2 regions of the Lysinibacillus sp. EB271-A1-10B genome follow, and region 2 is predicted to be linked to the other one. Evidence: riboswitches for the same ligand, from Rfam matches in the RefSeq annotation. Region 2 holds a riboswitch; the other holds the start of a gene.
The links. Region 2 has a riboswitch for glycine ahead of gcvT (glycine cleavage system aminomethyltransferase GcvT). Riboswitches for the same ligand answer to the same signal wherever they lie in the genome.
Positions count from the first base shown of each region.

Region 1 (7,381 bases), on a different contig from region 2:
TTTAATCGTACGGTATGTGCGTACTTTATAGCCCATTTTCTCCCATTCGCGCACGTCTCCAACTTTATGCCACTCACTGTTGTAAATAGCCATTTCTTCTTTTGTATATTCTTCAACAGCTGGGAAACGAAGCTCGAATTCAGCGTCATTTTCAACTGCTTCCATAAATTCTTTTGTTAATGTTACAGAAATATTTGCACCAGTTAAAAACTCTGGATTGTGAACAGTATAAGTACCGCCATCGCGTAGTTTGTTTTCCGCTTCGCGAATAATAGCTGTATCAAAACCACCTAAGCCTTCGATACCTTTATAGTTAACAATACCTTGGTACATAGCTTCCTCTTGAGTTGAAAGAGGTTTAAAGTTTAATTTTTCTTTTGCTAGACGAATAATTGTTTTATCCGTTGTATTTTCGATTAGGTATCGTAGAATACGTGGATTTTGCATTTTCGAAATAATAAATTCCACGATATCAGGATGCCAATCTGCCAGCATAATCATTTGTGCTCCCATTTTTTGTTACAGAAAAATAATGAATTTAATTTTTCTGGTATGGTCATTTCTGCCATACTCTTATGCTTTCACATAAGATCAGACTATATCATCAAAGAATACTGTTCTTTGTCTCGTGCCTCATAAGAGCGTCACCGCCTAATATGATTTACTTCTTTCATACTTTGCCAAGCTTAGAAAGTTTCAATAGTCGTTGAACGTTCATCTACGTTTCCATAGACGCTTCGCTGCTGATTGCCCAATCTTTTCTTTTTTCAAGCATTCACACCTAACTTCACAGTTTACGTTGTAGCAAGAAAAGCTCTCAGGGTGTTCCAGCAATTCACGAGATTACGTCGCCGAGTCTTAACGACGGGAACCACCTTGTTCGACAAGATGAGTCAGTTTCGCAATATCATCTAACCATGATACAGAGCCAGATGATTTACCATTTACACCACGAGCTAAAGTGTTACGTGGACGCAATGTTGAACCATTTGTCCCTACACCACCACCGCGGCTCATAATTTCCATCACTTGCTTACGGTGATCACTTATTCCTTCACGTGAATCTGCTACAAATGGCATTACGTAACAGTTGAAGAAAGTTACATCCGTTTCAGATCCAGCTCCATAAATAACTCGTCCAGCTGGAATGAATTTTAATGAAACTAGTTGCTCATAAAACTTCTCAAACCATTCTTGGCGTTTCTCTTGTGTTTTTTCAACAGCAGCAAGCCCTGTTGCATTTCGTTTTGCGATTTGTTCATAAAATATTTCAAGAGGCTTTTCTAGCACGTCAATTGAACGCGTAATCACACCCGTTTCTTGCTCTTTCGGATCATCTATAGCACTACGGTAATCTTCCTCAATCAAAATTTCTGCTGTTTTTGTAGACATATCAAGCTTTTGGATTGTCCCTAAACCACGTGCAGGGAATTTTGGATCTGCCTTCACTGTTAATACGACGAAATCACCGGCTTTTAACGTTTTCTTTTCCGTATCTTTAAACGAGTAGCGATCGATCATTACAAGTCTTGATACACCTTTATGCGTAATGTGCATATCAGGTGTTACGGGATGAACCTGTGGAAATTGTTCAATATCTTTGTTTAACTGTTCAAATTTGTTTACTTCGGGTTGATGATTTGTGAGTACCATCGTTTTGCCTCCCTTATTTTCTGCTTTACAAATATAAATACACAATATCATGTGTCGTTAAACACTACATATTGTGTATGTTTCTTAAAAAAAGATACTATATCTAGTTTTTTAATTCAACTCTTGCAATTTCGAACAGAATGCGAACTGCTTGTTACTACAAGGGTTGAACGCTAAAAAAATATTTTTCTTATACCATTTTTTATTTTTTGAAGTTCCAATCATCACATGCATATTTTTTTTCTTCTAGTGCATGTACATATTCTAATTGCTCCTCAGAAAGTGTAAATGGTTTTAAATCAATTTGCAACGATTTTGCAAAACCATCTCTAAAAGCTGTCACACATTGTGCAATAGTCACAGGTTCTTTAACAAGGTTATTGATAGCAACCGCTTTTTCAGGCATCTTTCTACGCATACGCGCCTTCGCCTCTTCACTTGAAAAATTGAAGACAGATAATAATTTTTCTTGATCTAAATCAAGTAAAATAGCTCCATGCTGTAAAATAACACCTTTTTGACGAGTTTGTGCACTACCTGCCACTTTTTTACCTTCTACTACAAGCTCATACCAGCTTGGCGCATCAAAGCAAACTGCACTTTTAGGTTTCTTTAAGTCCGCTCTTTGTTCTTCAGTATTAGGAACACTAAAATAAGCATCCATGCCTAGATTATGAAACCCTTGCAATATCCCTTCACTTAACACTCTATATGCCTCTGTCACTGATTCAGGCATATCTGGATAGCTTTCAGAAACAATGACACTATATGTCAATTCATGTTCATGTAAAACGGCTCTACCACCTGTTGGACGACGAACAAAGCCTAGCCCTTGTTCTCGCACCGCTTCTAGATTAATATCTCTTTTCGCTTGTTGAAAATAGCCAATCGAAAGAGTTGCTGGCTCCCACTCATAAAAACGAATAACCGGTGGAATTAAACCTTCACTATGCCAATCAAGTAATGCTTCGTCTAATGCCATATTGAAAGATGGGCTACATTTCCCTGAATTTAGAAAATACCAAGTTGTCATATTTTCATCTCCTACAATTAATCATTTATGCCTCGGCATAAATGCGTCGGGAATCGGCTTTGTGCTTGCACAAAGAAATCCTTTTCGATTCCGTGACATCAGCCGGAGGCTTTACCTTTTGCGAATGTGTACAAAATAAGGCTCATCCCTATAGCGAGTGGTTGATTTCCGTTCCGGCCGGGCTCTTTCTCTGGGGACGACCGATGAGCCGCTTGGGCCAACAGGATGTTGGTCACGAAGGCGTTATCACAGGATGTGATGCTCTTAGCCTTCGTTCCCCTATCGCTAATCCCCGAGGAGTCGCCCTGCCTTCACTCCAATCAACCTATATATCGCATACGTTTTAGCAAATGCCATCCTACTCATGGTGATGAGCCAAAAATTAATGTTTCTCAAAATTTTGACACTCTGCGTTTAGTTCTATTCTTTATTGAAGTATCATCCACCCAAATCTAAAAATGGAGTAGCATGATTCTGTGACATTTCACTAATAACATCCATACATATAGATAGATTAATTCTAGCCACAATCTAATTAATTTTATCAAACTCATTGGACTATCGCTAGCGCATCTTTTATAATAATAAAGAAGATAGAAAGGGGTAAGAAATTTTGTTAAACATACTTATCACAATCGGTGTTATTTTAGTAGTCGTAATTGCATATATCGGTATCAATGCCCTACGACTAAAAAAAGCCGTAACAAACCTAACACAAGAACAATTTATTGAAGGCTATCGTAAAGCGCAGCTTATCGACGTACGTGAGCAAAAAGAATTTGATGCAGGTCACATTCTTGGTGCACGTAATGTTCCTTCAACAACTCTACGTCAACGTCACAAAGAAATTCGCCCAGATTTACCAGTATATTTATACTGTCAAAATACAGGCCGTAGCGCACGTGCTGCTCTATTTCTTAAAAAACGTGGCTACAACCAAATTTACCAACTTCAAGGCGGCTTCCGTACTTGGACAGGTAAAATAAAGTCTAAAAAATAATTTCAAAAAGTCGTTAAGGCATAAGTGACTACTATAAATAAATATACTCGCGAAATCTAAGGTAATTTATTTATATATACCTATCTCACTTTGTTTTAAACAGGAAGAAACCATCTCAAATGACTATGAGATGGTTTACTTTTTGCAAAAAATTCTGAGTTTCTACTATATTATATTTATTGTTTAACGTCTGACAACTTATTGAACAGAAAAAAGTAGCGCGTGCGGCAATATACTGCTCACATCACATTCAACTTCCTTTATCAAAGTTCTAGCTGCTTCCCTCACTCGTCCCTCGCCTTTTTTAACCTTTATACCAAACATTAAATATTATCCCTATTTTAACGTATGTCTAAAAATACTATTTTTCGTGTAATTTTTACCTAGACGAACTCCAATCTTCTTTTTTTCTGAAAAAGACAGAAATTTACCCTTGAATATTTATGGTAGCACTGATAGGATGTATAATATCTTAAAATAATGTCATCAAGACATACAATACAAGCTATGAATGCTATGGATAAAACTATAGCAGGAGCAGTTCTGGAGAGAGCGCATTTTGCGTCGCCGAAGGGTTCACTATCTCAGGCAAAAGGACAGAGGAGTAATATTAACTTTCATCATGAAAGCTATACCACACGAATGTTTTCTTTTTTACATACAACATTCGCTATGGGTATTTGTTATTCTGTCGTTTACGAGACTAGTGTCACTACTAGTCTCTTTTTTATTTCCAGTCATAGTTATTACGTATCTTTGAGGGGGAGCAACGTGGAACAACAACAACAATTAAAACGCGAATTAAAAAATCGCCATGTGCAGCTCATTGCGATTGGCGGAACAATCGGTACTGGTTTATTTTTAGGCTCCGGTAAAGCCATTGCTTTAGCAGGACCTTCCATCATCTTCGCCTATCTAATTGTCGGAACTGCCTTATTTTTCGTCATGCGGGCGTTAGGTGAACTGTTATTATCGAATGCTGGCTATACATCATTTACTGATTTTGCATCCGAATACATAGGACCTTGGGCAGGTTACATTACCGGTTGGACATACTGGTTCTGCTGGATTATGACCGCTATGGCAGATATTATTGCTGTCGGCGTTTATGTACAATATTGGTTTGACATTCCACAATGGGTGCCTGCAATTGGCTGTTTAGTCCTGTTGCTAATGTTGAATCTATTAACTGTAAAACTATTTGGCGAACTAGAATTTTGGTTTGCACTTATAAAAGTCATTACAATTGTTGCACTGATTGTGATTGGACTATTCATGATATTTACAGGCTTTCAAACAGGCGCTGGCACAGTTTCCGTTGAAAATCTTTGGGCATATGGCGGGTTATTCCCGAATGGTCTACACGGGTTCCTAATGGCATTCCAAATGGTTGTTTTCGCTTTTGTTGGTGTCGAGCTAGTAGGGGTTTCCGCTGCTGAAACGGCCGATCCTAAAAAGAATATTCCTTCTGCCATTAACAAAATTCCATTACGCATTTTATTATTCTACGTAGGGGCGCTATTTGTTATTTTATGCATTAATCCTTGGCATGAAATGTCTGCCTCTAGTAGTCCATTTGTACAAGTATTTACACTAGCTGGTATTCCAATTGCTGCAGGGATTATTAATTTTGTCGTTCTAACATCTGCTGCCTCGGCTGGTAATAGTGGTTTATTTTCTACAAGCCGCATGCTCTTTAATCTTGGAAACAACAAGCAAGCTTCACCAACATTTGCAAAGCTCAATAAAAACAGTGTACCAAGTAACGCACTTGTTGTATCTGCAATTGTTGTATCCGTAGGTGCATTACTAAGTAAATTAATGCCTGAAAACGCCTTTAGTGTTGTGACAACGATTAGTGCCATTTGCTTTATCTGGGTATGGAGTATTATATTAATCTCTCATATCATCTATAAACGTAAAAATCGTGCTCTTCATGAAGCATCAATTTTCAAGGCACCTTTCACACCGTTCGTGAACTATTTAGTACTTGCCTTCTTTGCATTTCTATTAGTAGTAATGTTCATTTCAGAGGCAACTCGTACGGCATTACTATTGACACCAATTTGGTTTATATTGCTGCTAATTCTTTATAAGAAAAAAAGAAAGTAATACGCTAAATTATATTGTCCTGGATAGTGACACTTTAAGCAAAGTGAAGCTATTCAGGGCTTTTTTTATTACAAATTAACGGCATTTTCTTGGCGGATGTTTAGAAAGCCGCGGAAAGAAGTAAAAAAGATGACTTCATTTACTGAAGTCATCTTTCTTTTATTGATTAAAAAATATTCATATTCCATTCGGTAGCGATATGCTTAAGTAAATTCACGCCAGCTACGCTGTTCCCGATGTCATCAATTGCTGGTCCATATATGCCAATACCGCTCCCAGCAGGAAAAGGTGAATCTAAGCCTGCATGACTTGGTACAGCCGCCAATATCGCTCCGGAAACACCACTTTTAGCGGGTAACCCGATAAATGCAGCAAATTTACCAGAAGCATTATACATACCACAAGTAACCATCAATGCCTTTGCTAATTTTGCTACTTGCTTAGGAAAAAGTTGTGTTTTTGTTAGAGGATGATAGCCATCATTGGCAATTACTAAACCAATCATTGCTAAATCTGAAACATTTACTTCAATCGCACATTGTTTTAAATAAACCTCCAATGCTTCCTCTACAGGACAGTCTAAAAAGCCAGAATCCATTAAATAATAGGCTAATGACCGATTTCGATTTGCTGTTTGCCACTCAGATTGATAAACCTCTTCATTCACCTTTAATTCCTTGCCAACCATTTGCTCTAAAAAATTAAGGATTTTTGAAACCTTTTCTTGCGGAGAATTTCCGTCAAGCATAGAGGATACTGTAATGGCTCCAGCATTAATCATTGGATTAAAAGGTTTCCCAGGCTGATGGCTTTCTAGACGAATGATTGAATTGAAGGTGTCACCTGTAGGTTCAACATCAACTCGTTCTAAAACATAAGGTAATCCTCGTTCCATACACGCTAAAATAAATGTAACGACCTTTGAAACACTCTGCAGCGTAAATAGTTCAGTTGTCTCTCCGGCTTTCATTTCGTCATTATTAGTACCGATAATCGAAATCGCCAATTGATTTGGATCTTTTTCAGCTAAAGCAGGAATATAACTTGCACATTGCCCCTCTTTAGCAAAAGGACGAAACTGTTCCACCCATTCTGCCGCAAGTTGATTATTATTATGATTGTTATGTTCTGTCGGCATTTTCTAATCTCCTTTCAAAAAACGGCATTTTACGCCAATAACTACTCAATAAGTACACTTAACTAAGAAAAAACTTAATAATAGGCAAAAACAGAGTCTCCATAGTTTACCCTACGAAGACTCTTTTTGGTATAACTTTTTTAAAATTTTGGAGGCATTTTACCTTCTGGAATTAGTGAAACATAAGTCTCCCCATCCAGACGTTCCTTCCATTCTTTTTTAGCTTCTTCAATCAGTGCTGGATTATCAATTAGATCCACAGCAGTGCAAGCCATAATTTTTGCTGCCTGCAACATCCCCTTATGTGCTATTGGCATAACACCCTGTGATACAACCTGCCAAGTATGAAGTGGTGTACCTAGTGCCATACATACAGTTGTACATTGAACAGTTGGGACATTCCAGCTTACATCTCCAACGTCCGTTGATCCACCTAATATAAATT
Region 1 covers NZ_JBYTDL010000004.1:271,939-279,319, forward strand. The annotation lists partial or broken gene AC3WSK_RS08700 (ribonucleotide reductase barrel domain-containing protein) at 1-510, opposite strand, end outside; partial or broken gene AC3WSK_RS08705 (ribonucleotide reductase barrel domain-containing protein) at 862-1,653, opposite strand; gene AC3WSK_RS08710 (lipoate--protein ligase family protein) at 1,856-2,686, opposite strand; gene AC3WSK_RS08715 (rhodanese-like domain-containing protein) at 3,300-3,686, shown strand; glycine riboswitch at 4,220-4,296, shown strand; gene AC3WSK_RS08720 (amino acid permease) at 4,458-5,798, shown strand; gene AC3WSK_RS08725 (glutaminase) at 5,965-6,936, opposite strand; partial or broken gene AC3WSK_RS08730 (zinc-binding metallopeptidase family protein) at 7,077-7,381, opposite strand, start outside.
Region 1: linked by a shared signal. The riboswitch ahead of AC3WSK_RS08720 (amino acid permease) and the one ahead of gcvT (glycine cleavage system aminomethyltransferase GcvT) in region 2 are both predicted to bind glycine.

Region 2 (7,381 bases):
TCTTTACAGGCAAGTCTACAAATTTTAGAGGAGCAGCGACTTCAACCGTTTTTACAATATCTAGCGCTATGTATAAAGGATCGCGTTGTTTTGGGTGATACGCTAACGCAAGCAGTTAAGTTGATGACAGTTTGGCAGAAGGATTTTACAACATTTGTTGAACATGGAGAACAAAGTGGCTATTTAGGAAAAGAGCTAGTACTGTACAGCGAGTTAATGACGGAAAAGCAAGAGCAACTATTGCATAAAATCCTTGTGTTCGTGCAGCCCACCTTCTTTATCATTATAGCGATGTGCATAGTTGCCGCATATGTAAGTTTATTATTGCCAATATATCACATGATTGAACTAGTATAGGAGGTTAATAATGAAACGTATAAAGCAGCAAAAAGGTTTTACTTTAATTGAAATGTTAATAGTTCTCCTGATTATTTCCATATTAATTTTAATTACAATCCCAAATGTTACGAAACATTTTGCCACCGTCGATGAGAAGGGGTGCAAAGCGTATGTGAGCATGGTGCAAGGTCAGGTGGAGGCGTATCGAGTAGATTTTATGGATTATCCAACGATTCAAGATTTGGTAGCGAAAGGCTATTTAAAGAAGAATGAAACGACCTGCCCTAATAAAGAAGAGATTGTAATCACTAAGGATGGGGAGGTACGATTGGCGAAAACCTCTACCGATACTGGTTCTGGTAATTGATGGATACTAATAAGAGTGAGCGTGGCTATACATTTGTTGAAATGCTAATTGTATTGTTTATCCTTATGTGTTTGTCAGCGATTGTCGTCAAATATTCGTTAAAAGGAGTGGAGACTAGGGAGCTTGAGCAATTTTTTACACAAATTCAATTAGATATTCAATATATACAAACTTATAGTATGCATCAAAGGGAATATATCTCGATGAAGTTTGAAAGTTCATCAAAGAGATACATTATTAAAAAGGATATTTTTACAGAATTATATGAACGCCCTTTTCCGAAAGGGGTTGAGTTTATGCCTGCATCGAGTTCAATTTACACGATTATGTACAACTATAATGGAAACGTCATGACGCCAGGGACTGTTTATTTTAAAACGCCTCAAGGTGTGAAAAAAGTTGTGATTACATTAGGACGAGGGAGATCGAGGATTGAATGAATCTGGTTATTCATTTGTGGAAACGATATTATCAGTAGTCATTGTTATGTTAGTATGCACGACATTAATACCAATTAGCTATACGATGAAAACGACTCTTTATAACAAGAAGTTGGAGGTGTTCGCAGCTGAAACGGCCTATGAAGGCTTAAAGCATTACCGCAATCTACAACAAACAGAAGGCACTAAAACCATTGATAATATAGAATTTCAGTGGTTTATGAATGGACAAGGGGTATGCGTAAGTTTTCAAAATACGCGGGAATTACGTAAAAAATGTATACAACTGACAGGTGAAGTTGATGAATGAGCGAGGCTACACATTATTAGAAGCGATGTTTCAATTAGTTGTTTTTGTGCTTATTGCCCATCTTGTTGTGTTTATTATGCTTTGGTTTGCTGAAATGAAAACAACGATGCTAACTGATGAGCAATCAAAGTGGGAGCTTTTTGTTTATGATTTGAATATGTATGTAAGTGATATTTCATCTTTTACACTTCGAAAGGATCAAAAGAGAATAACCTTCCAGGCCGCAGATACCATTCATAATATTGATTGTTACAGCAATATAATTCGTGATCAAGTAAATGGTGGTCATGTACCAATGCTAGTTGGTATTACTAAATGCCAGTTCCGATATGAAAAAGATATGTTAACAGTAGCTGTTGAACTTCCAAGTGGTAGTAAAAAGGAGCGAACTTTCTATGTTCCAGTTTTTGAAAAATGACAGAGGGGCTATTTTTTTAATCGCAATTGGATTATTATTTTTTGTAACTACTTTTGTCCTTACGTTTTGTACGTCTTATGAGATTCAGTTTCGAACATATGATGGCCTAGAAAAGCTCAATGTTCGAGCTACGATAAATTTATTAGGACAAATTTTGTCAGACAGTGTAGAATCGTAGTTATAAGAAGGTGATTCGAATGCGAAAAATATATTTAGTTGGTTTTATGGGCTCCGGGAAAAGTGCGTTAGGAAGACGTTTAAGCTATTTGTTAAAGATGCCCTATTACGATATGGATCATGAGATTGTTCGACAGCAGGGTATGACAATTCCGCAAATATTTGAAAAATACGGAGAAGCACGTTTTCGGGAAATAGAAACAGAATTTTTGAAAAACTTCCGGGACGAAGCTTGTATTATTTCAACAGGTGGTGGAGTCGCAATTAATGCTGAAAATCGAAAAATAATGAGACGCAGTGGGCTCGTGTTTTTTTTAGATGCGACATTCGAAGATATATACAAACGAATACAGCATGATCCGAACAGACCGATTGTACAGAGCTCGACGAAAGAAGAGTTAGAGCAGCTGTATCATTACAGAAGAAAGTTCTATCGTGAAGTAGGACATATACAAGTGTTAACAGAGGGGCGAACAATCCGCCAAATTCTTGAGTATTTAGTATTCCAAGTTAAAAGGCTAAAAAGCGAACATTGATGTATCGTTAATACTTAAATGTTCGTTTTTTAACATAAAATAAAAAATGATTGCCTTTTCAATGCAATTAATGTTAGGATATAGACAAAAGTTACTTAATGTTCATTGAATACTAAATAGTACCAAGTTGAAACTTGGGCGGATGATTGTACGGGGAGAGCACGTATAGACGTCACCGAAGGAGCAAATAGCAAAATGTTATGAATCTCTCAGGTAAAAGGACTCGTATAAGACGCAACTCTGGAGAGTGCTGTAGTACTACAGCCACCAAAGGGGAAAGCCGGCTGATTGGCATTGTATGTATGCGAGTCAGTCTGGTGTAACTTTCAGGTGCAAGGACAGAGAATCCCGAAAAGGGGTTCGTCTGTCTTTTTTTATGTCTAAATGTTTTACCTAATGTTGTTCGTTTTTCTTTATTTGGATGAACAAACAAGGGAAGCATGACTGTACAAAAAAACAGACGAACTACTATAAGTAAATATGTAACGAACAATAAGGGGGCAAAAACAATGACAGAATTAAAACGCACACCTCTATTTGAAGAATATGCAAAACATGGTGGTAAAACAATTGACTTCGGTGGATGGGAATTACCAGTGCAGTTCTCTTCTATTAAAGAAGAGCATGATGCAGTACGTAATCGTGCTGGCTTATTTGATGTATCACATATGGGTGAGATTTTAGTAACTGGACCTAATTCACTAGAGTTTTTACAAAACCTTTTGACAAATGATATTTCTAAGATTGCAGTAGGTCAAGCGCAATATAATGCAATGTGCTATGAAGATGGTGGTGTTGTCGATGATTTATTAACGTATAAATTAGCAGACAATCATTATTTATTATGCGTGAACGCGGCAAATATTGAAAAAGATTATGATTGGATGATGGAAAATCAACATCAATATGATGTAACGATAGACAACCAATCAGAGGCTTATGCACAAATTGCCCTTCAAGGTCCATTAGCAGAAGAAGTTCTTCAAACATTAACAGATACTGATTTACAAACGATTAAATACTTCCGTTTCCAAGCAGATGTTGAAGTTGCTGGTCATAAAGCATTAGTATCTCGTAGCGGTTACACAGGAGAAGATGGCTTTGAACTATATGGCTCTCCAGAAGATATTAAAGCATTATGGGGTAAAATCTTAGAGGCTGGAAAAGACAAAGGTGTAGTTCCTGCAGGTTTAGGCTGCCGTGATACACTTCGTTTTGAAGCAGGTCTTCCATTATACGGGCAAGAGCTATCAGCGACAATTTCACCTCTTGAGGCTGGTATTGGTTTTGCTGTGAAGTTAAATAAAGAGGGCTTTAATGGTCATGAGGCATTAGTGGCACAAAAAGAAACTGGGCTGTCACGTAAAATTGTGGGTATTGAAATGATTGATAAAGGAATTCCTCGCCATGGCTACAAAGTGTTGAAGGATGGTAAGGAAATCGGTGAAGTGACAACAGGTACACAACTTCCTTCTTCTAAACGAAATGTTGGTCACGCATTAATTGACAGTCAATTCGCAACTATCGGAACTGAATTGGAAATTGAAATTCGTGGTAAGCACTTAAAAGTAGTAACAGTTGAAACACCGTTTTACAAGCGTTCAAAATAAAAGTTGAAAAGAGGGACCTACATTTATGAAACATCGTTATTTACCAATGACGGAGCAAGATAAACAAGAAATGTTAGACGTAATCGGTGTATCCTCAGTTGATGCGTTATTTGAGGATATTCCAGAAAAAGTACGTTTTAAAGGCCTATATGATATTAAAGAAGCGAAATCTGAATCAGCTTTATTAAAAGAATTAACAGCAATGGCTGCGAAAAATAAAGATACAAATGCTAACGTATCGTTTTTAGGTGCAGGCGTATACAACCACTATAAACCGGTTATCGTGGACCATGTTATTTCTCGTTCAGAGTTTTACACAGCGTATACTCCATATCAACCAGAAATTTCACAAGGGGAATTACAAGCAATTTTTGAATTCCAAACGATGATCGCAGAGCTTACAGGCATGGATCTTGCAAACTCTTCTATGTACGATGGAGGAACAGCGTTAGCTGAAGCAGGTATGCTTGCAGCTGGCCATACACGCCGTAAGAAAATTTTAGTATCTGAAGCAGTTCACCCTGAGTATCGTGATGTCGTTGCTACATATGCATATGGTCAATCCATTGAAATTGTTACTGTTCCACAAAATGATGGTGTGACAGATGTAGAAGCTTTAAAGGAATTAATAGATGATAATACGGCAGCTGTTATTGCACAATATCCTAACTTCTTTGGTCAAATAGAGGACTTGCAAGTAATTGGCGATATTGCGCATGAGGCAAAAAGTTTATTTGTTGTCTCTTCGAATCCACTTGCACTAGGAATTTTAACACCACCTGGTAAGCTAGGTGCTGATATTTGTGTAGGGGACGCACAGGTTTTCGGTATTTCTGAAGCATTCGGTGGTCCACACTGTGGTTTCTTTGCAGTAACTACGAAGTTAATGCGTAAAGTTCCTGGTCGTCTTGTAGGTGAAACAGTTGATGGTGAAGGTCGTCGTGGTTATGTTTTAACATTACAAGCACGTGAACAACATATCCGTCGTGATAAAGCAACGTCCAATATTTGTTCGAACCAAGCACTTCTTGCACTTGCTGCTTCTGTAGCAATGACTGCTCTAGGTAAAGAAGGCGTTCGTGAAATGGCAATGCAAAACATTGCGAAAACACGCTATGCTAAAAATGCCTTTGAAGCGACTGGTTTCACAGTAGCATTCCAAGGTGCACACTTTAACGAAATCGTTGTGAAGACAAATAAATGTGTGAAAGAAATTAATAAAGGCTTAATTGAAAAAGGTATCATCGGTGGCTATCCTTTAGGTCAAACATATGACTCTCTAAAAAATCACGTGCTAATCGCAGTAACAGAATTACGCACGAAGGAAGAAATTGATGCACTAGTTGCAGAAATGGGGGCTCTTAATGCATAACGAAAATCAATCACTCATTTTTGAAATTACCAAAGAAGGTCGCGTAGGTTACAGCTTAGAAGCACTTGATGTACCAGAGGTTGATCTTGCCGATTTACTTCCTGGAAACTTAGTACGCGCTGAGGCAGCAGAATTACCAGAAGTATCTGAGCTTGATATTATGCGTCACTATACAGCACTTTCTCGTCGTAACCACGGTGTAGACTCTGGCTTCTACCCGCTTGGTTCTTGTACGATGAAATATAATCCAAAAATTAACGAGGCCGTTGCACGAATTTCAGGCTTTGCTAATGTTCACCCATTACAGGACGAATCAACAACTCAAGGTGCGATGGAGCTTCTTTACGACCTACAAACTTCATTAGTTGAAATTACAGGTATGGATGAAGTGACATTACAACCTGCAGCAGGTGCTCATGGTGAATGGACAGCATTAATGATGATCCGCGCATTCCATGAAGCAAATGGTGAGGGTCACCGTAATAAAGTTATTGTTCCTGACTCTGCTCACGGTACAAACCCAGCATCTGCAACAGTTGCAGGCTTTGAAACTATTACTGTTAAATCAGATGAAAATGGCTTAGTAGATATTGAAGATTTGCGCAAAGTAGTTGGTTCTGATACAGCTGCATTAATGCTAACAAATCCAAATACACTTGGTCTATTTGAAGAAAACATTATCGAAATGGCAGAGCTTATTCACTCTGTTGGCGGTAAAGTATACTATGACGGTGCAAACTTAAACGCAGTTATGAGTAAAGCACGTCCTGGTGATATGGGCTTTGACTGCGTACACTTAAACTTACACAAAACATTTACAGGTCCTCACGGTGGCGGTGGCCCAGGTTCAGGTCCAGTAGGAGTGAAAGCTGATTTAATTCCATTCCTTCCAAAACCAGTTTTAGTAAGAACAGAAGAAGGAACATATCACTTCGATTACGAGCGCCCACAATCAATCGGACGTGTTAAACCTTACTATGGTAACTTTGGTATCAACGTACGTGCATATACTTATATTCGTACAATGGGTCCAGATGGCTTAAAAGCTGTAACAGAATACGCTGTACTAAACGCAAACTATATGATGCGTCGTTTAGAGCCATTCTACGATCTACCATATAACCGTCATTGTAAACATGAATTTGTATTATCAGGTCGTCGTCAAAAGAAACTTGGCGTTCGTACTTTAGACATTGCAAAACGTCTGTTAGACTTTGGCTATCATCCACCAACAACTTACTTCCCATTAAATGTGGAAGAGGCATTAATGATCGAGCCAACAGAAACAGAATCTAAAGAAACATTAGATGCATTCTGCGATGTGATGATTCAAATTGCAAAAGAAACTGAAGAAAACCCATCAATCGTACAAGAAGCACCACATACAACAGTCGTAACTCGTCTAGACGAAACACGCGCTGCTCGTACACCAGTACTTCGTTATCAAAAAGCATAAAATATGTTAGCGGGTGCGACTCCCGCTATCTCTATAAATAAAGTGGCTGTAAATACAGAGTCATTTGTGATTTTAAGTATATTTTTGCCGCAAGGGCAAGGATATACTTAATTTTATTTTAGGCAATGTTATACTTACCATTTTTGAAAATGTTTAACCTACTATAAAAAAGAAAAACCGGAATTTCTTAAGAGAGAATTCGGTTTTTCTTTTGGATTAAGAATCTGTAAAGCGATAATAAGATACTTCCATTAAAGGGCGAGGTCCTATGCTACGATTAGAAAGTTCCGGATGAATGTTGATTAATAGGCGCAAGATATAAAGCGAATAAATCCAAAGAAAAATCTAAACAACTA
Region 2 covers NZ_JBYTDL010000032.1:31,003-38,383, reverse strand. The annotation lists gene comGB (competence type IV pilus assembly protein ComGB) at 1-357, shown strand, start outside; gene comGC (competence type IV pilus major pilin ComGC) at 368-706, shown strand; gene comGD (competence type IV pilus minor pilin ComGD) at 706-1,146, shown strand; gene AC3WSK_RS24330 (hypothetical protein) at 1,139-1,456, shown strand; gene comGF (competence type IV pilus minor pilin ComGF) at 1,449-1,874, shown strand; gene AC3WSK_RS24320 (hypothetical protein) at 1,852-2,052, shown strand; gene AC3WSK_RS24315 (shikimate kinase) at 2,072-2,587, shown strand; glycine riboswitch at 2,730-2,822, shown strand; gene gcvT (glycine cleavage system aminomethyltransferase GcvT) at 3,097-4,197, shown strand; gene gcvPA (aminomethyl-transferring glycine dehydrogenase subunit GcvPA) at 4,223-5,569, shown strand; gene gcvPB (aminomethyl-transferring glycine dehydrogenase subunit GcvPB) at 5,562-7,025, shown strand.